DNA from 4 places in the Paenarthrobacter sp. CCNWLY172 genome. Region 1 is predicted to be linked to each of the others. Evidence: riboswitches for the same ligand, from Rfam matches in the RefSeq annotation. Region 1 holds a riboswitch; each other region holds the start of a gene.
The links. Region 1 has a riboswitch for cyclic di-AMP ahead of WBN73_RS20125 (hypothetical protein). Riboswitches for the same ligand answer to the same signal wherever they lie in the genome.
Positions count from the first base shown of each region.

Region 2: it holds a riboswitch for cyclic di-AMP, as region 1 does, so the genes downstream of both, WBN73_RS17210 (C40 family peptidase) here and WBN73_RS20125 (hypothetical protein) in region 1, are expected to answer to the same signal.
Region 3: it holds a riboswitch for cyclic di-AMP, as region 1 does, so the genes downstream of both, WBN73_RS12635 (hypothetical protein) here and WBN73_RS20125 (hypothetical protein) in region 1, are expected to answer to the same signal.
Region 4: it holds a riboswitch for cyclic di-AMP, as region 1 does, so the genes downstream of both, WBN73_RS16650 (NlpC/P60 family protein) here and WBN73_RS20125 (hypothetical protein) in region 1, are expected to answer to the same signal.

Region 1 covers NZ_JBBEGB010000018.1:28,088-33,019, reverse strand. The annotation lists gene WBN73_RS20130 (PucR family transcriptional regulator) at 1-299, shown strand, start outside; gene WBN73_RS20125 (hypothetical protein) at 487-1,776, opposite strand; cyclic di-AMP (ydaO/yuaA leader) riboswitch at 1,779-1,923, opposite strand; gene WBN73_RS20120 (ATP-dependent DNA ligase) at 2,168-3,232, shown strand; gene WBN73_RS20115 (DUF6480 family protein) at 3,251-3,523, opposite strand; gene WBN73_RS20110 (alpha/beta fold hydrolase) at 3,594-4,400, opposite strand; gene WBN73_RS20105 (maleylpyruvate isomerase family mycothiol-dependent enzyme) at 4,424-4,932, opposite strand, start outside.
Region 2 covers NZ_JBBEGB010000011.1:118,542-123,473, reverse strand. The annotation lists gene WBN73_RS17220 (metal-dependent transcriptional regulator) at 129-824, shown strand; cyclic di-AMP (ydaO/yuaA leader) riboswitch at 1,036-1,249, shown strand; gene WBN73_RS17215 (M23 family metallopeptidase) at 1,254-2,084, shown strand; cyclic di-AMP (ydaO/yuaA leader) riboswitch at 2,231-2,391, shown strand; gene WBN73_RS17210 (C40 family peptidase) at 2,396-3,142, shown strand; gene WBN73_RS17205 (NlpC/P60 family protein) at 3,242-4,015, shown strand; gene WBN73_RS17200 (HNH endonuclease) at 4,269-4,769, shown strand; gene WBN73_RS17195 (NTP transferase domain-containing protein) at 4,812-4,932, shown strand, end outside.
Region 3 covers NZ_JBBEGB010000007.1:101,134-106,065, reverse strand. The annotation lists gene WBN73_RS12645 (HAD-IA family hydrolase) at 1-471, shown strand, start outside; gene WBN73_RS12640 (pyridoxal phosphate-dependent decarboxylase family protein) at 524-1,918, shown strand; gene WBN73_RS12635 (hypothetical protein) at 2,006-2,848, opposite strand; cyclic di-AMP (ydaO/yuaA leader) riboswitch at 2,854-3,015, opposite strand; gene WBN73_RS12630 (sensor histidine kinase) at 3,115-4,644, opposite strand; gene WBN73_RS12625 (response regulator transcription factor) at 4,648-4,932, opposite strand, start outside.
Region 4 covers NZ_JBBEGB010000010.1:159,819-164,750, reverse strand. The annotation lists gene WBN73_RS16660 (NCS2 family permease) at 1-1,411, opposite strand, end outside; gene WBN73_RS16655 (copper resistance CopC family protein) at 1,526-2,188, shown strand; cyclic di-AMP (ydaO/yuaA leader) riboswitch at 2,363-2,531, shown strand; gene WBN73_RS16650 (NlpC/P60 family protein) at 2,535-3,323, shown strand; gene WBN73_RS16645 (FAD-dependent monooxygenase) at 3,433-4,155, opposite strand; gene WBN73_RS16640 (universal stress protein) at 4,541-4,932, shown strand, end outside.

The sequences.
Region 1 (4,932 bases):
AGCTCTTCGACCGCTTGCTGGCACCCGGAGGTTGGGACGACACCGGTTCCGTGCACTTCCGAACGCTGGAGGACCAGGACAAGAACGGCGAACTCCTGCCCGTCCTGGAACTCCTCTATGACAATGATGGTTCAGTGCAGGACGTCGCGGCCAAACTCCATCTCCACAGGAGCAGCATCTACAACAGGCTCGGCCGGATCCGGCAGCTCATCGGCGCTGACCCGTTGAGCGGAGTGATCCGCGTCGAATTGCACGCTGCCTTGAAAGCCCGCCGCTGGGCCGGCCGGCCGCGGATCTGAGGTTGTCAAGAACAATGAGCAGGCGCCCGGTGCGGGCGCCTGCTCATTGGTATGGTCTTGCTTTACGGGCGCCTCAGCCGCTGGCAGCTCCAGCGGCCCAATCGACGCCGGAACGTGGCCGTCCGGCTGCTGCTGCAGTACCGGCTGTGCCATCCCACATGCGTGGTGGTGCGTGGCAAGCGGGTGCTCATTTGAGGGTGTCCTTTGCCGCGTCAAGGATTTCTTCAAGTGCCGTCCCGGAGGGCTGCGGCGCGGTGGCCGCACTGGGCTTGCCCGAGGGCTTGGGTTTGGTGGTCTGCGTGGGAGTCCCCGTCGGCGTGGGGGTAGGAGCCGGCGTGGGTGTGACCGTCGGTGTGGTTGTGGGCGTCGGCGTCGTGGGTGGCGTGGTGATCGTGTCCGACGGCACCTCGCTGGGTGCCGGCGCCGGCTGGGTGGGGATCGGGCTGGCGGTGGCCGGGTCCGCGGCGATGGTTGACGGCACTGCGGACGGGACCCATACGGGGTCGGCCAAGGAAACTTTCGGGGTGGGAACCGACGACGGCGACCCTGGTGCGGGTGCCTCCGGAACCGTGGCCGGCTGGCCGCCTGCCGACGTCGCAGCAGCTGACGCGGAGGGCGATGATGCCCTTGAGTAGGAGGCGCTGGGCGCGGGAGCCGCGGAGCCTGAATTCCGGTCGGCGCCGCTGGCTTCCTGGGAGGGGGTCTCCTGGCCGAAGAATGGCAGCTCGAGGGCCTGCCCCAGGGTACCGGCTGTCAGGACCAACCCGAGGGCGCCGGCCACCACGGCCATGCGCTGGCTCATGTGTTTGACGGATGCAGCTTTCCGCAGGACCGTATGGGGTTCCCGGCCTGGCGAAGAGCCGCCAAAACCCGACTTGGCGGCCGTGGGCGCAGCTGCCGGTTTGCGTAGGTCCTTGCGGCTCGCCAGTGCTGCCGAGGCCGTTGCGGCCGCCGCGACCTGGGCAGGGGACTTGCCCCGCGGTGGCTCAGTGCGGGCGGACTCGGCCACCACCGGAATGGCGGCAGTTACGGGCTCCGGGGTGTCGGGTTCCTGAGAACCGTGGTTCGGGGCGGCCTGCTGCACGATGGGAATGGCCGCGGTAGGAGGACCTGGCGTAGTGGAGGCCGGAGCTGCAGCCTGTGCTGCCTCCACGGCGGGAATCGCCGCAGTTGCGGGTTCCTCCTGTGCGGCCGTTTCCGGTGCCGGCTGCGAGGCCGATGCTTCAGGCGCGATCACGGCCCGTGCCGCACGCTCCCGCTCGGCCGCGCGCGCGGCTGCACGCGTGGTGGGTGTTGCGACGGCGGGGATAGCCGCAGTGGCGGCCTCCGGCGTCGTGCTTGTCGTTCCGGGTGCGGCCACAGTGTCTGGCTGCGCGCTGAGGGGGGATCCGCTGGGGTGGGCCCGACGGCGTCCGGTTGGCTTGGTGCGCCCGCGTTCAGTCTCGGCGCGGCGCGGCTGATCCATGGTTGGGGACATGGTGGTTGCCTCTCAACGCCTTCGAGGTTAGCTGTCGGGTTCGGACGAGGCCGTCCGGCCGCCGTAGCGGCTTCACCCCAAGGACTTGGGAAAGTCCGGGAACTTTTGGGTCCCCCGCCTCTGCCGCGGGTCTGGCGGATTCCGGAATGCGGCAGAGCTCGGCGTCATTCCGGAAGCGGCCCAGCGGAGATACGGGTCGCCCTACGACGGTACATGAGCCGGAAAGTAAAGTCACATTAATATAACGGACGGTAGGCCTCCCCGGATGAGAGGGTCCTGGCGCTTAGGCTTCGGGGCCGGCGCTGGGAGCTCCCGGTGCGGCAGCCACCACGGCCAAGATATCCATCGCCTGGGACTAGCTTCCGCGTGCACCGGCAGGTAGACATTGTCTATGGACCTGCCTGTGATGCCACCCGTCTCGCCCATGCTCGCCAAATCCGTTCCGGCCATCCCCGATGTTGGGCACTACGAGCCCAAGTGGGACGGCTTCCGGACCATAGTCTTCAAGGACGGCGATGAGATCATTCTGGGCAGTCGCAACGAGAAACCCATGACCCGCTACTTTCCCGAACTGGTGGAGGCGCTGCGGAAGAACCTTCCGGACAAATGCGTGATCGACGGCGAGATTGTCCTGATCGAGGGCAACCGGCTGGAGTTCGAGGTGCTGCAGCAGCGGATCCACCCCGCGGACAGCCGGGTCCGGATGCTCGCCGAGAAGACTCCGGCGTCCATGATCGCGTTCGATATCCTTGCCCTCGGCGATGACGACCTGATGGGCACTCCCTTTTCGGAGCGTCGGGCCATCCTGGAACGTGCGCTCGCCAAGGCGGAGCCGCCCGTTTACGTCACCCCTGCAGTCACGGACCTTGAGCGTGCAAAGGAATGGTTCGTGCAGTTGGAAGGCGCAGGCCTGGACGGTGTGCTGTCCAAGCCCCTGGATGGGACGTATTTGCCCAACAAGCGCGTGATGTTCAAGACCAAGCACGAGCGCACTGCGGACTGCGTGGTGGCCGGCTTCCGCTGGCACAAGACCGCGAAAGTTGTGGGGTCCATGCTGTTGGGTCTTTATAACGACGCCGGCCGGCTCCAGCATGTGGGGGTGGTGGCCTCCTTCCCCATGGCCCGCAGGGAAAGCCTGGTAGCTGAGCTCGAGCCGTATCAGGTTGAACTGGGCGAGCATCCCTGGGGTGAGTGGGCCAGCCAGGGCGACGGAGCCGGCGGTTCCAGGATGCCAGGTGCCCAAAGCCGGTGGAGCGCGGGCAAGGATTTCTCGTTTGTACCCCTGCGTCCCGAGCTGGTCATCGAGGTGGCCTACGACTACATGGAGGGCGAGCGGTTCCGGCACACCACGCAGTTCAGGCGGTGGCGGCCGGACCGAACGCCGGAGAGCTGCACTTACTCCCAGTTGGAAGAGCCGGCGGATTATGATCTTGGGGAGCTCCTGGGGCTGCCCTAGCTTGGCGCCCGCAGTTGCTTACTCCTCGTGTCCTTGGTCGCTGCTCATGCTGCCCTCGGCCGGCGGGGTTTCTCCCGGAGGCACTCCTCCGCCGGGTTCCAAGCCCGTGACGTTTCCGTCGAGGGGATCGGGGTTGGAGGATGCGGCGGGGTCCTCGTCTTCGTCCTGGCGCAATTCGGGGTCGGCGTTGACGTCATCCTTGGTGGTGGCCGGGGGCGTTGCGGCACCGTAGGGGCCAGTGGCGCCGGTTGCGCCGAAGCCTTGCTCGTCCTTGTTATCTCCAGTGGTCACGATCAGCCCTTTCATAAGCAAACTTACTAATGCGGTGGCTTCGCCAGCCTAGCCGGGACGCGTGGACGCATCAAGGCGCCTGGCCGTGAAGCGCTGTCGCTGCAACGAAACTCCGGATGGCGTCCGCCACGGCCTGGGGCCGCATGTGTTGCGCTACATGCCCGACGCCGGGGATCTCCACCAAGCGCCCCTGGTCAACCGCCCTCGAAAGCCGAAGCGACCAGTCCGGGCCGGCCACGTTGTCGCGGCTTCCCCTCAGGACCAGCACAGGGACCTTGATGCCAGCCAAGCGTTTCTCGGTGGGGTACGTCATCATCACCGGCAGTTCAGTAAGGTACCAGCGCGGACCGCAGCGGAGATAGTCCGACGTGACGATCAAATTGGAGGAGGGGCTTTCCCGGAGCATCCCGTCAAGGAGAAGAGCCACGGACTGGCGCCTCACGTTTTTGTGCCGCGAATCAACCACTGGCCCCATCAGCACCACCTGGCGGACCCGATCCGGTGAATGCAAAGCCGCCTCGATAACAAACTGCGCACCCATCGAATGGCCCACCAAAACGTACGAACCGATGCCGCGGGAAGCGAGGGCCTCCGCAATGAAGGCGCCGTAGTCCTCCACCGAGAGCTGTCGATCAGGCTTCGGAGTCCCTCCAAACCCCGGGAGGTCCAAGGAGTAGGTGGGTGCGCTCGCTGCAAGGACTGTGTGCAGCCGGGCCAAATAGCGGTGTGAGACTCCGATGCCGTGAACCAGGACATAGACGGGCCCGGTGGGATCGGCAGCGGGGACGGCGGCGGGGACAGCGGCAGGCTCAGGCGTGCCCTCAGCCCACAAGATCCGCCCCTTCAATCCCAGAACTTCTACGTCTGCAGACAGCATTGCTGCCGGCCTGCTCCGCGCCCTCATGATGGTGTCCGCCGCAAGAACACCGGAGCCCCGGGGCCACTCAGCTCGTCCTCTGCTATTGGTCGGCCGGACACCGCCAGCAGCAGGGCAATGGATGGCCCTTCCACAGCAGGGCCATCCCCGTAATCGAAGGATGCATCGGTGGCCACCAGGCGCCAGCCTCCTGCCACCTCCTTGCCTCCGCCCATCTTGGTGCTGGTCCGCACCTGATAGTGCAGGGCAGTGGCCACGTGCGCGGCGGGGTAGTCGCGGCGCATCCCCAGCGGGCGGCGGATGTCCTCGCCGTGGACGAACGCCTCCACCAATCGGGTCCCCAGGCCTGCAGGCGGCCCGGATCTCCGGGAGAGCACGGCTTTCAACTGACTCAGGGTCGTAGCCGGGTCAGGGGTCCTTTCGCGCTCAACACCTACGGCGTTGTCGCGGTCAAAGTTCAGCCGGGAGGCAATCATCCGGCGAATGAAATTAAGGCGTGTGGTTTTGGCGCTGTCGATCACGTGCGCCAGGA
Region 2 (4,932 bases), on a different contig from region 1:
GAGTAATTCCAAATAAGCTAGGCTGGTGGTTGGCGTTCATGGGGCGGCGGTGTACACCGCCCACCCGGCAAGGGACGCGGTACGGTGGAGATTACGCAAGGAACTGCGTTCGAGGAGAGCTGAGCTGGATGACGGATCTGATCGATACCACTGAGATGTATCTTCGGACCATTTTGGAGCTTGAAGAAGAGAACATTGTGGCTCTCAGGGCCCGCATCGCCGAGCGGCTGCGGCACTCCGGACCCACTGTTTCCCAGACCATCGGACGCATGGAGCGCGATGGCTTGGTGATTGTTTCCAATGACCGTCACCTGGAACTGACCGAAGCGGGGCGGAAACGCGCCACCGAGGTGATGCGAAAGCACCGCCTCGCCGAGCGTCTCCTGGCTGATGTCATTGGCTTGGACTGGGCCTATGTCCATGACGAAGCCTGCCGCTGGGAACACGTGATGAGCGAGCGCGTGGAGCGCCGGCTGTACGAACTCCTGGAGCACCCCACCGAATCCCCATATGGCAACCCCATCCCGGGCCTTGAAGCCCTCGGTGGCCTTGCCAGCCAGCCGTTCCCCCGCCTCGACGTCAACCTCCTGCAGGCCATGGACGGCTATGCACCGGATTCCCGGGTGGCAGTTACCCGCCTTGCGGAGCCCATCCAGGTTGAGCCTGAACTCCTTACCCAGCTGGATGAGGGTGGTATCCGCCCCGGCGCGGCCGTCTCGCTGGAGCGCGTAGGCGAGTACATTTCAGTCCGGGTCCCCGGCATTGAGGGTGCACTGGAACTTCCGCCCGAGGTGGCGGCGCACGTCTTCGTCTCCGTCGGCTGAGGCACCCTTCCCTTCACCCGGTGTCATATCTCACTTTTGAGCTCCAAGCGCGCGTGTGACCTGCAGTTTTTCAGGATTAGTGATAAGGGGCAGCCGCGCCACGCCTGTTCCTGTTGATAACGAATTTATTACTGCGAGCCTTAATCGCCTATAGTTATCTACTAGCGCTGATACCAAAGCGTTACCTGTTCCGGAGCCGAGCTCTGCCAGCGGAACAGGTGTGCCATCCACCACTGGCAGAGGCGGGGGAACCACAAGCGGCTGTCTAAAGAAGCAGCCTTGGGGTGAAGTCCGCAGCAGAAGTGCCCATTACGCAAGTCCCTCTTGGGATACCTGTGTGCCGTGAGCGCTTCGTGCGGACCGGGTCTTTGAACTCTCTGACCCGAATCCGACAGCTAACTTCGCAGGCTTTTTAGAGAGGAATAGAGTTTGACAACGCAGAACGTCAGGGGCCGCCGCCGCGCGTCCGGCCCCGCTGCTGAGCTGCGGCCAGCCCGCGTCGTATCGGAGATCCGGCCACGCGACACCGAACGCCAGGTGCGTCGCCGTAAGAGCCCGTTGCGCCAGGTTGCCGATTTCGCCGCAGCCAGTGGTGTAGGGCAAAAGGCCGGAGTTGCGCTTGCCGCCACCGGACTTGCCCTGACTGTCGGTCTGCCGGCCACCAGCCCGGTAATGGCAACCTCGGAATCCGGTCAGACCGAGTCGGCCCTGGCCGTCACCGGGGGCAGCCAGCCCGAGGTTTCCGCCGCTGCATCAGCCAAGATCGACTTCAGCCGTGCTGCGGTAGCTACCGCCGCCGACCCCGACGGCAAGCTGAAGCAGCTGCTCAGTGCGCAGTCCGCCGACAGCATCCAGCGTGCCTCGTCCACGGGCACCATGGCCAGCCCCCTGGACACCCTGACCACGGCTTCCCCGTTCGGCTACCGCATCAGCCCCCTCACAGGTGGTGCCGGTGACTTCCACCGCGGCCAGGACTTCGTGGCCCAGTGCGGCACGGCCGTCCATGCTGCGGCCAGTGGCAAGGTCACCTTTGCCGGATGGCACGAGTACGGCGGAGGCAACCGCGTGGTGGTAGACCACGGCAACGGCCTTGAGACCACGTACAACCACTTGTCGTCCTTCACCGTCAAAGTAGGCCAGACGGTCAGCCGCGGCGACACTGTAGCGCTGAGCGGCACCACGGGCGCCTCCACCGGCTGCCACCTCCACTTCGAAGTACAGGTCAACGGTGAAGTTGTTGACCCCATGGGCTGGCTCTAAGTCCAGTTGATGGTTGTCTCTCGCATTCGTGACACACCCCGTGACCTGAATGTGACATTCGCGTTCAACTGTTGTACCGTACAAAGCGCATCGGCTTTTTAGGGGGCCGGTGCACTTGAGTGGATTGCCTAGCTCTGCCACCACTCGAGGTCCGTTCGCATAAATCGTCTGGCAGGGGCGGGGGAACCACTTCTGGTCTTCGCAAGAAGGCCTTGGGGTTAAGTCGCAAAGCTTCCTTGAAGCAGCGTGGCCGGATGACTCCCATCCGAATCCGACAGCTCACCTCGCAGGCATTGGGAGAGGCTACCTTCGTGTCATCACGCACTACCCCTGCGCGCCACCGCGCCGAATCGGTTCGTACGAACCCCTTGAACACGCTTTCCAAGGCTGTTTCATCCAACGCCGGTACCGTTGGCCGCCAGGCCGTCGTCCTGGCAGCAGCCTCAGGCCTCGTCCTCAGTGTCGGTCTGCCGGCCCAGGCAGCGGACACCGACGTTTCCAAGTCGGAAGCCTCCAGCACCCAGCAGATGGTCACCACTGCGGTAGTCACCGCAGAGCCCACCGCCACCGTTTCCTTCGAGAGCCCCGTAGTGGCCACCAAGGAAGCTCCCAAGGTTGTGCAGCGCGCTTCGCAGACCACCCAGCGCACCGCGGCCAACGGCAACCAGGCCACCGCAGGCGCCGTGACTGCGAAGTCGTCCGAAGCCAAGGATGCTGCTTCCAGCGCCGCCGCTTCCGGCCTCGCCGCGATCGCCTACACCGGAATCGGCCACCCTTACGTTTGGGGCGGCACCACGCCCAACGGATGGGACTGCTCCGGCTTCACCCAGTGGGTCTACGCGCAGGCCGGCATCAGCATCCCGCGCGTCAACGCCTGGACGGCCATGAAGCCCACCAGCACTCCTGTCCCCGGTGACCTGGTCATGCAGAACGGCGGAGCACACGTAGGCATCTACGTTGGCAACGGCATGATGATCAGCGCATTGAACCCGGGACAGGGCACGCTCCTGCACTCGGCTGCCTCCACGGGCACGTCCTCCTTCTTTACCCTCCGCTAGAAACAATCCGGTTCGGGGTTCGCCAGCATGCCCCCAAGTGCTGGCGCGCCAATGAGCCGCGTGTACCCCAACTGCACGCGGATACGAAAAGAGAAAACCATGACCAGTGCATCCAAGGTTGCACGGCATCGCGCTGAGGCCCCCAAGACCAGCTCGCTTGCCGTGATCGCCAAGGCCGTCAGTGAAAACGCCGGCGGCGTCGGCCGCCAGGCGGCTGTTATTGCCGCAGCTTCAGGCCTGGTCCTGACCGGCAGTGTTGCTGCCAACGCGGCCGACACCACCGTGGACCGTGAGTCCACCGCGACGTCCACCCTTGACGTCCAGTCGGTAGTCCAGGCCACCATCGCTGCGGACTCCACCGTTGCCATCTCCTACGAGCGCCCCGTGGTCACCACGGTGCAGGCTCCGGCCCCCGTAGAGAAGAAGGCTCCTGCGAAGGCAGAAACCAAGAAGGCAGCAGAAAGCACGGCAACTGCCGGCAACGCCACGTTGGCCGTCAACACCGCGGCTCCTGAGGCAAAGGCTCCGGCCGCTGCAAGTGGCCTGGGTGCTGCAATTGCCGCTGCCGCCTATGCGCAGCTCGGCGTCACCCAGGACTGCACCATGCTGGTAACCAACTCCCTGGCAGCTGTTGGCATCAACTTCCACGACTGGCCGGCCGGCTACCTCTCCCTCGGCCGCACGGTCAGCGCAGCGGAAGCGAAGCCGGGCGACCTCGCCTACTACGCCAACGGCGGTCTGGCCGGACAGGCCCACATCGCTGTATACGTCGGCAACGGCCAGGCAGTCCACGGTGGATGGAACGGATCCACCACGGCACTGTTCAGCGTCAACGTAGGCTCCGGCCCGGTTTTCATCCGCGTGAACGGCTGATCCAGCCTTTGGTTTTGACAGCAACACCCCGCAGGCTCAGGCCGGCGGGGTGTTCTGCTTTTAAGGGACGGATTCGGCTCCACGCCTCTTAACCTCGCATGAACTCTTGGCGACACTGCACGGGAAACGACGGAAAAATTCGTTGATACGGCATATGAGTGCTTACCCTTATCTTGTCGATCCACAGCCCGTACAAGCAGAGGGCAGCCGGCCCTCGTGCCCCTGACGGGTGCGGCCGTGAAGAGGTACGTGCATGCGCACACTCGTTCTGAATGCTGGATATGAACCGCTGGCGGTAATAACATTCCGCCGGGCGCTGGTCCTTGTGTTGACTGGGAAAGCTAGCGTAGTGGCCGAAGGCGACGAGCCTGTCGTCGGGCCACAGGAGATTCTCGGACGCCCCTCCGTGATCCTCCTTAACCGCTACATCCGTCCCCGGTACAACAGGATTACCGCCGTGAGCCGACGCGGGGTCCTTCGCCGCGACGGCCATCGCTGCGCCTACTGCGGGAAAACAGCCCACACCATAGACCACGTCCACCCCAAATCCAGGGGCGGCGCGGATTCCTGGGAAAACCTGGTCGCGGCGTGTCTGAAATGCAACAACGCCAAGAGCGACCACACGCTGGCTGAAATGGGTTGGAAACTCCGTTTCACGCCTGGAGTGCCCCAGGGAACCATGTGGCAGATCAAAGAACTCGAGAAACCTGCGCCGGACTGGGACCCGTTCCTGTTGCCGGAATCCGCTGCCTGATCGATTTCTGCTGAACTCCGGCCGCCCCGGTAATCTGGGCGAATGGAGTTCAATGCCGTGATTCTGGCGGGTGGCAGGGCCACCCGCCTCGGTGGCGTGCCCAAGCCGTCGTTGATGTACGACGGCGGGACGCTCCTTTCACGCGCCCTGCAGGCGGCCCGGG
Region 3 (4,932 bases), on a different contig from region 1:
GGTGCCGACGTCGTGGCTCTGACTGCTGAGTTGGACGCCATGGAGCGCACGCGGACAGACGGCGTGATTGCACTGCCGGGCGCCGAAGCGCTGTTGAGTGCCTTGCCGGATGAAGCGATCGCCCTGGTCACGTCAGCCGACCATATCCTCGCGGGCATCCGCATGAAGGCTGCCGGGCTTTCCATGCCAACCACCACCGTTACCTCGGAGGCCGTAACCCTCGGCAAGCCGCACCCGGAGGGCTACCTCAAGGCGGCCACCCTGCTGGGAGTCGACCCGGCCGACGTCGTGGTCTTCGAAGATGCGCCAGCCGGTATCGCTGCGGCGCGCGCAGCCGGGATGCGGACCGTGGTAGTAGGCGACGCCGGTCATCTTGAAGATGGCATGTGGCGCATCCCGGACTACTCGGACGTGACGGTCATTTCGGTAAAGGACGACGACGGCGGGCACCTCCTCACGCTGACCCTTTAGTACCGCCGGGTTAGGACTGTTCCAAGCGATAAACCGGGCGTAGGCTGTGGGCATGTCTGCGATGCCGGAGGCGTACGGTGCTGCACTGGAGCGGGCCATGGTCCATGCCGGTGACTGGCTTGCGTCGGTCCCAACACGTCCTGTCCGCCCGTCCTCCGATGCCGATCAGGTAGCCAACAGCATGACGTCGCGGCTGCCGGACGAGGCCACCGATGCTGCGGAGGTAGTTGATGAGCTCGCCGCTCTGGCTGAGCCCGGCTTGATGGCGATCCAGTCCGGACGGTTCTTTGGGTGGGTCATGGGCGGAACCCTTCCCGCTGCCATGGCTGCGGATTGGCTCGTTTCGGCGTGGGACCAGAACACGGGGCTTCGGTTCGCTACGCCGGCGGCTGCTGCCATCGAGGAATCTGCCGCCGCGTGGTTGCTGGACCTTCTCCACCTTCCTTCGAGTGCCGACGTCGGATTCACCACCGGCGCCACCACCGCCAACTTCGTGGGGTTGGCAGCGGGCCGCCAATATCTGATGGACGAGGCGGGTTGGGACCTTGAGGCGCTGGGGCTGACAGGCGCCCCACGCATCACCACCTTTGCGGGCAGGGAGCGGCACGCCGCAGTGGACCTGGCTTTGCGGTATCTCGGATTGGGTGCCTGCGTGCCCGTAGATGCCGACGAGGAAGGACGGATTCTCCCCGACGCACTTGCCGAGGCCATGGACCAGCAACCAGGACTGTCACTGGTCTGTCTGCAAGCGGGCAACCTGCATTCCGGCGCCTTTGATCCCATGGAGGAAGCCATTGCGGTGGCCCACGATCGCGGCGCATGGGTGCACGTGGATGGTGCTTTTGGTTTATGGGCCGCCGTTAGCCCGACGCTGCGGGCCCGGCTGGCGGGAGTAGAGGAAGCAGATTCCTGGGCCACGGATGCCCACAAGACGCTGAATGTTCCTTACGACTGCGGCTTGGCCATCGTTGCGAGGCCGGAAGCCTTGAGGCGTGCTTTCAGTGTTCACACAAGTTACCTCATTGCTACGGATGCCGGCCCGGGAGATCCTTTCGAGAAAGTGCCTGAGATGTCCCGCCGTGCCCGGGGCATCCCTGTGTGGGCGGCGCTGAGGCAACTGGGCCGTAACGGGGTGATCTCCATGGTGGAGCGGCTCGCTGCAAACGCCCGCGCGTTGGCCGAGGGGCTCGCCGCGATCCCGGGCGTCGAGGTGCTCAACGACGTCGTGTTCACGCAGGTATCGGTGAGCTTCGGCAGTGATGACCGCACACACCGTGTCACGCAACGGCTGATGGCCGAGGGCGCGGTGTGGATGTCCGGGTCCTCCTGGCGTGGCCGTGAAATCCTCAGGATTTCGGTGAGTAACTGGACCACGGATGCAGGGGATGTTGCTGCGTCCATCGCGGCGGTGCGCAGCGCGTTGGAAGCCGAACCGGAGTCTGTGTAACGCGAAAACCGCGCCGGTTCCCGCCATCCGCTCCAGTCTGTACTGGTGCGGGCGGCGGCAACCGGCGCGGTAATCAAGCAGTCTGGCTTAGTACCAGTTGTTGGCCAAGTGGAAGCCCAGGGCGGCCGACGGGGATCCGTAGCGTTCCTTGATGTAGTTCAAGCCCCACTTGATTTGGGTCTGGTAGTTGGTCTGCCAATCAGCGCCCGCGGTTGCCATCTTGCTAGCCGGCAGCGACTGGACAATGCCGTAAGCACCGCTGGAAGCGTTGGTGGCGGTCGTCCTCCAGTTGGATTCCTTCTCCCACAGGGTGTTCAGGGCAGTCATTTCGCTGGCGCTCCAGCCGTAGTTGCCAAGGATGCTGGCAGCGTAGGCTTTGGCAGCGGCGGGATCGTCCACGGCCTTGGGGGCGGCAGCAGCAGCTGCAGCTTCGGCAGCGGCGGCGGCAGCAGCGGCGTCGGCGGCCTGCTTGGCTGCAGCATCAGCGGCGGCCTTTTCAGCGGCGGCCTGGTCGGCAGCGGCCTTCTCGGCGGCGGCCTTTTCAGCGGCGGCCTGGTCCGCCGCGGCCTTCTCGGCTGCGGCCTTTTCGGCTGCGGCTTTGTCCACGGCTGCCCTGTCAGCGGCGCCCTTTGCAGCGGCTGCATCCAAGGAAGCGGAGATTTCAGCTGTCTTGTTGTTGCTGACCTGGGCATTCGCCTGGGTCTCTGCAACGCGGCTTACCTCGGGAAGGGTCAGGGCGGCGTTGGCAGCAGTACCGAGCGATGCAACGCCCAGCGCAGCAGCTACAACACCGGCAACAACCGACATGCGGTGGCCGGACTTGCCCTGGCGGGCAGCGTTCTTGAGGACAGCCTGCGACTTGGTCAACGGTGCGTTGTGCTCATCGCGGTGACGCGCGGAAGGGCGCGTCTGATCATTAAATTCAGACATGTGTGATTACCTCTCAGCGCCTGCGGAGTTAGCTGTCGGGTTCGGATGAGGTCATCCGGCCGCGCATCACGCTGCGGCTTCACCCCAAGGGTCCGGCATAAATGCCTGGTCCCGGAGACTCTGGGTCCCCCGTCTCTGCCTCGGAGTAAGTACGGACTCCGGGAAGTGGCAGAGCTCGGCGCATCCCGGATGTGGGCCAGTTGGGGCGACCCACCCTTTCGACGGTACAGGAGGAATTCGTAGAAGTCACATTTAGGTAACAGAGATCACGACGACGGTGAGTCGCCTTGCTGGGTTCGTAACTTCTGTTCGGTGGCGACGGCAGGGAATCGAAGGGTGAATTCCGTGCGCCCTGGACGGGACGCCACGTGCACGCTGCCGCCGTGAGCTTCCACGATGGATTCAACGATCGACAGACCCAGCCCCGACGTGCCCTCGGACCCCGATCTCGCAGCGTCGGCGCGGGCAAAACGGGAGAAGATCCGGCCCTGGAAATCCTCTGGAATGCCGGGCCCGTTGTCCGTTACGGTCACCACTGGGCTGCCGTCGGCGGAGAGCATCACGCTCGTGACCACCGTGGTGCCGGCATCGGTGTGTTTACGGGCGTTGGAGAGAAGATTGGCCAGGACCTGGTGCAGTTGCGTAACGTCGCCGCGGACCGTGACGGGTTCATCCGGGAGTTGGAGTTGCCAAATCTGGTCCGGTGCCATGATTTTCTCGTCGCTGACAGTTTCAATCACCAACTGGGTGAGGTCCACGTCCGTGATCTTAAGCGCCTGGCCTTCGTCCAGCCTGGCAAGCAGCAGCAGATCCTCCACCAGGGTGGTCATCCGTTCGGACTGGCTCCGGACGCGTGCCAGCGACTTTCGGCCGTCATCGGTGAAGTTCTCGGTCATGCTCAACAGTTCGGTGTAACCGCGGATGGCCGTAAGCGGCGTTCGAAGTTCGTGCGACGCGTCCGCGACGAACTGGCGCACCTTGGTTTCGCTTTCCTGGCGGGCTTCCAAAGCACTGGAGACGTTGTTCAGCATCTGGTTGAGGGCATGGCCAACGCTGCCGACTTCGGTTCCGGGATGGGCGGCCGACGGCGGGACCCGCACCGCAAGTGCCACCTCACCGGCGTCGAGAGGGAGGCGGGAAACTTTGGTGGCTACCTCGGAGAGCTGCTCCAATGGACGCATGGTCCGCCGGATGATTACCGTTCCCGCGAGGCCGATCACAGCCAGTCCGCCGAGCGACACCAGAACCATGGTCCACACCAGCGAGGCCTCGGCGCTTTGCTTGTCCGCGAGAGGCAGTCCCGTCACGATCACGTCGCCGGCAGTTTCGACGGCCACGAGCCGGTAATCCCCATAGGAGAGCGATCGGTCCACAGGCCGGTTGTCCCGGGGCAACGACAGCAGAATCTGTTTGTCGTCCGCCGTGAGTTCGGCCCGCTTGCCGGAGGCCTCAATAACGCCTGGATTGATCACGGTTGTTCCATCGATCCGTGCGTTCAGCGTTCCAGCGGCCTGGCCGCGCGCTTCCAGCGGGTCCGGCCTTCCGGAGGGGGAGGACGGAAAGTTCGACGGCGGCCTGCCGAAGCTGGTCGCGCGGCTTGACGCCTGCTCCAACTGCCGGTCGAGCTGCTTGTTGAACACCATGTCCATGGAGGCGTAGCTGACCACTCCCACGGCAGCGCAAATGGCGACCAGCAAGGCCATGGCGACCAGGACCAGTCGGGTACGCAGGTGCCACGCGGAGGGGCTGAGCCAACTGCGGTGTGACTTTTTGGCCACTCCTGAAAGGGTGCTCAACGCCTAGTCCGCAGGCTTGATGACATAGCCGGCGCCGCGGATGGTGTGGATCATCGGAGGGTGGTTTGCTTCGATCTTCTTGCGCAGGTAGGAAATGTAGAGCTCCACGATGTTGGCTTGTCCACCGAAGTCGTAGTCCCACACACGGTCCAGGATCTGTGCTTTGCTGACCACTCGTTTAGGGTTCTCCATGAGGTAGCGCAAAAGCTCAAACTGGGTGGCGGTAAGCGGAATGTCCTCGCCGGCCCGGGTGACTTCACGGGTGTCCACGTTCAGGGTAAGGTCACC
Region 4 (4,932 bases), on a different contig from region 1:
CAATGCCGAAGAACAGCAGGAACGCAGCGGCCACGGCCCACATGAGCGGGTGGACTTCGCGGGCGCGGCCCTGGAAGGTGCGGATCAGGACGTAGGAGATGAAGCCGGCACCGAGGCCGTTGGCGATCGAGTACGTGAACGGCATGAGGGAGATGGTCAGGAACGCAGGGATGCCGACACCCCAGTCCTGCCAATCGATCTTGCCCACCTGGGAGACCATCATGAAGCCCACAACCACCAGTGCCGGAGCCACGGCTTCGAAGGGTACAAGGTTGATGAGGGGCGTGAAGAACATCGCCACCAGGAACAGCACGCCCGTGACGATCGAGGCGAGGCCGGTGCGGGCACCTTCGCCGATGCCGGCGCCGGACTCAACAAAGATCTGGTTGGACGAAACGGACGCGCCACCACCCACGATCGCGCCGAGGGCGTCCACCTGCAGGACACGGTCGACGTTGGGGATGTTGCCGTCTTTGTCCACGGTTCCGGCCTCGTTGGCCAGTCCCACCATGGTGCCCATGGCGTCGAAGAAGATGCTGAGGAGGATCACAAACGCCAACAGTGCTGCAGCGATGAAACCGAGGTGCTGGAACGCGCCGAACGGGTTGGCCTTGCCGATGAGGGACAGGTCCGGGGCGCCCCACTCCGAGAGGGTGGGAGCCACGAGGGACCAGCCGCGCGGGTTGACGTTCTTGCCGTCGAAGCTGGGGCCGATGTGGAGGGTGAACTCGAGGATGGCTGCCAGTGCCGTGGAGACCACGATGCCGATGAGGATGGCGCCGCGGACCTTGCGGACCACCAGGGCGATGGTGAGGATGAGGCCCACTGCGAACACCAAGGTAGGCCAGCCCATGAGCTTGCCATCCACGCCCAGGCCCAAGGGAACCGTGGTGCCGGCGGCGTCGGGAATCCGGCGCACAAAGCCTGCGTTGACCAGGCCGATCAGTGCTATGAAGAGGCCGATGCCCACCACGATCGCCGTTTTCAGCGCTTCCGGCACGGCTTTGAACACGGCAGTACGGAAACCGGTCAGCACCAGGATGAGCATGGTGATGCCGGAGAGGACCACGAGGCCCATCATGTCCGGCCAGGTGAGTTCCGGGTGCGAGGCGACCGTGACGGCAACGAAGGCGTTGACGCCCAGCCCGGTTGCAACGGCGAATGGGTGCTTGGCCCACGCGCCCATGAGGATGGTCAGGATGCCCGCCACGAAGGCCGTCGTGGCTGCGACGGCTGTGAAGCCGAGAGATGCCCCACTGGAATCCGCCCCGGAGAGAATCAGCGGGTTCAACACCACGATGTAGCTCATGGCGAAGAACGTTGCGAAGCCGCCACGAATTTCCCGCGAGTACGTGGATCCACGTTCAGTAATTTTGAAGTAGCGGTCTACTGCAGAACCTTGCTTAAGCATGAAAGACTCCGGGGATCGGGGGGAGTGTGCCATCAAATCCTATGCGGTCCGGTGCGGGCGCTCCGGACGATTCGCCTAGTCTGTAAGGAAGCCAACACTAGGAGAAACCGCCCCATGCGTACCATCCGCCCGCTTCTGGCCGCCGTCGTCGCTGCTCTTGCCTTCGCGTCCGCCCTGCTGTTTACTGCGGCGCCGGCGTCTGCCCACGACGTCGCTGAATCCACGACGCCGGCCAGTGGCACCAGCGTCACGGACGTCCCGGCGTCGGTTTCCATCACGTTCAACAACCGGCCGCTCGCCATCGGTTCGGGCGTCACGGTCACTGCGGGCGGCGAAAACTGGGCCGACGGCCCGGTGGAAATCATCGACAACCAGGCGGTCCAGAAGTTGCGCGAAGGCGCTCCGGCCGGCGAATACACGGTGGTCTGGCGCGTCGTCAGCAGCGATTCGCACCCCATCGAGGGCACCTTTACCTTCACGGCCACCGCAGGAAGCACGACGACGGCCAGCGGCCCGGCGGCAGCCTCTCCGTCCGCATCGGCTCCGTCCGCTTCGACACCTTCAGCGGCGGTGCCGACGGCGGGAACCGCGGCCCCGGGCACTGCGGCGTCGGGAACCGGCAACAGCGAGCCCGCGGCCGACGCCTCCCAGCCCTTCCCGTGGAGCATCGTGGGCCTGGCGGTTGTTGCTGTTGGTCTCGTTATTTTTCTGGCTGTTACTGCCCGCAGGAAACTGGCTGCTTCGAACGACCCTGAGGGCCATTCTCCCGCGGAATAACGGGGTTTTCTACGTAGCTGCGAAGATCTCGAAACGGTTACTGCGACACGCCAGAAGCGTACTTCTCGTTACTTAAATGTGACTTCCGCGTGATCATCGCGTACGGTGGTACCTGTGCCTGTTCCACGTAGCGGGCACTTCCGGTCTGATTGCCTAGCTCTGCCGCAGTCCGGAATCCGTTCGCAGACAAACCTTACGGCAGAGACGGGGAACCCATTTTGGGCCGCTTTCGAGCGTGCCTTGGGGTGAAGTCACGATGCTTCCGCTGAACAGCGGGAGATAGTGGCCGGGTGACTCCCATCCGAATCCGACAGCTAACCTCGCAGGCATCGGGAGAGGCTCTTTCATGTCTTCACGCATTCTTCGCGGCCGTCGTAAGGCGGACAGCGTACGTCCTAATCCGTTCATCTCCATCTCCAAGGCAGTTGCCAGCAACGCTTCCGGCGCTGGCCGCCAGGCAGCTGTTATCGCAGCAGCCTCGGGCCTTGTGTTGACCGGCTCCATTGCAGCTCACGCTGCTGAAGCTCCGGTTCAGCGGGATTCCAGCCCGGCCACGGTCGCTGAGACCGTTTCGGCCGACGCTCCCACCCAGGTTGTTACCGCCCTGGCTACGGCTACCGTCAACTTCGAGCGCCCCGCTGTTGCTTCCGTTGCAGCTCCGGTTATCGAAAAGCCTGCACCGGTTGCTCCGGCTCCTGTCGCCAAGAAGGCAGCAGTCACCACTGCCGCCGCCAAGGCTCCTGTTGCCAAGGCTGCTGCAGCCGCTCCGGCCGCTGCTGCTCCCGCTCCTGCGGCTGCTGCTGCTCCGGCTGTTGGTGGCGTCAATGCCGCCATGGTTGCCTCGGCTTACGCCCAGATCGGCATCATGCAGGACTGCACCGCCATGGTGGAGCGCGCACTCGGCTCCGCAGGCATCCCCGTTGGCGACCTCGGTCCCATGCAGTTCATGAACTACGGCAAGGTTGTCAGCTCACCCCAGCCCGGTGACATGATCGTCCAGTCCGGCCACGTCGCCATCTACATCGGCAACGGCCAGGCCATCAGCGGTGGCATCAACGGCAACCAGACGGGTATCCACCCGATCAGCTGGTTGACCGCAACGGGTCCCCTGACCTACGTACGCGCTGGCGCATAAGCCTCACGCTTCAGTTCAAAGGCCGGTGTCTTCGAAGAGTTCATCTTCGAGGGCACCGGCCTTTGGCGTTAAGTTATGTGCGGAATAGTTCGCAGCCAGGTTTGATCTGCTAAGCGGTGGCGATGCCCGGCCCTGCAGGGAGGGCCACCTTGGACGATATCGCCTGGCCTACAGCCTTTGCCTGCCGAAGTACTTCCTTCGGTGTGGGCGTAATGAGCTCGCCGACTCCTACAAGGTGCATCCCGACGGCCCGCATTGCGGCCACCAGGTTTTGGCCGATCGCTATGCCGAGTTCCGCCAGCATTCGGCGCAATTGGCTCTGTGCGCAGCGCGTGACCACAATGTGGTCGGCCAGAAGAACACCGTTGGCAGTGTGGACGGCCCACTGGCGGCGGGTGGACTCGAGGGGGCCGGAGGCGTGGAGCCCCGTCCTGAGCCCGGCAGTGGTCATGCTGGCGGCCAGTCCATAGCCGATCTGTTGGGAAGGGTCGGAGCCAAGGAAATCGAGGCGGACAGCCCGTGTGGTGCTGCGGACATCCAGGTGATGGCTTGCGGCGTAGTTCCGCAGGTGGCGGAGGATCTCGTTGCGCTCCTGCATGGCTGCGGGATCGGCTGCATCGCAGCGTTGGAGCATTCCGGTGTGGACTGACGGACCCGTTGCGGACAACGTGCCGAACCCGTCCACCACAATGGAGCCCACGCCGTAGCGGCTGAGCTCACTGGCAACTGCCAAGCCGGACAAACCGGCTCCGATGACCACGGTGGTGGTGCGTTCCGTGGCGGAATCAGGCGTGAGTGACACTGCTTGGTTCCTCCTTGACGTGTGTGCCATTAGGCATCGCATGGGGTCGCGTCCGAGTTCCCCAAGCGGCCGCAATAAATGGCCGGAGTGTGCTGTGGAACACGGTTGCCGGCCATTCGGTGACTCGAACACTACCGAACTTTTTCTGCCATGGATAGCCTCCTGGGTCCGCGTGTTCGCGTTGTTCATCCCCAGCGCAAAATGCGCACCCTGGAACCGAGCCCGGACCGTTATACACATAGCCCAAAGTCACCTTGATTCGGCGTTGCCGACCGAGAATAGTTGGCATTGGGAGAAGGAATTTCCAGGTTTCTTCTGCCCGGGCCATTGACATTGACGCCAGGAGGGAATCCGAGCCGGAGAACCTCTGGCAGAATGGCCGGAACATCAAGCAGCAGGTGGAGAGGCGGGCCCCATGGACCAGCACAGCAGGCACAATGAAGAGCCACAGGACGGCCAGGACCACGCAGTGGCGCCGGGAGGCATTGTCGTTGGAGTTGACGGTTCAGAGCACGGGCAGTGTGCATTGGTGTGGGCGGCACGTGAAGCCGAACGCCGTCAGCTGCCCTTGCACATCGTGACGGCCTACTCCGTACCTATCTTTGCCGCATCAGGCCTGGACGGCGGTTATGCAACTGTGGATGATTCGGTGATCCGCGAGGGGGCGGACGCGATCGTGAAACAGGCTATGGACAAGATCTCCGGGTACGCCATCGAGGTTGACGCTTCAGTGGAGAACGGCGACGCTGCCGGTGTCCTCCTTGATCTCTCGGCAGATGCCGCACTCCTCGTTTTTGGCAGCCGGGG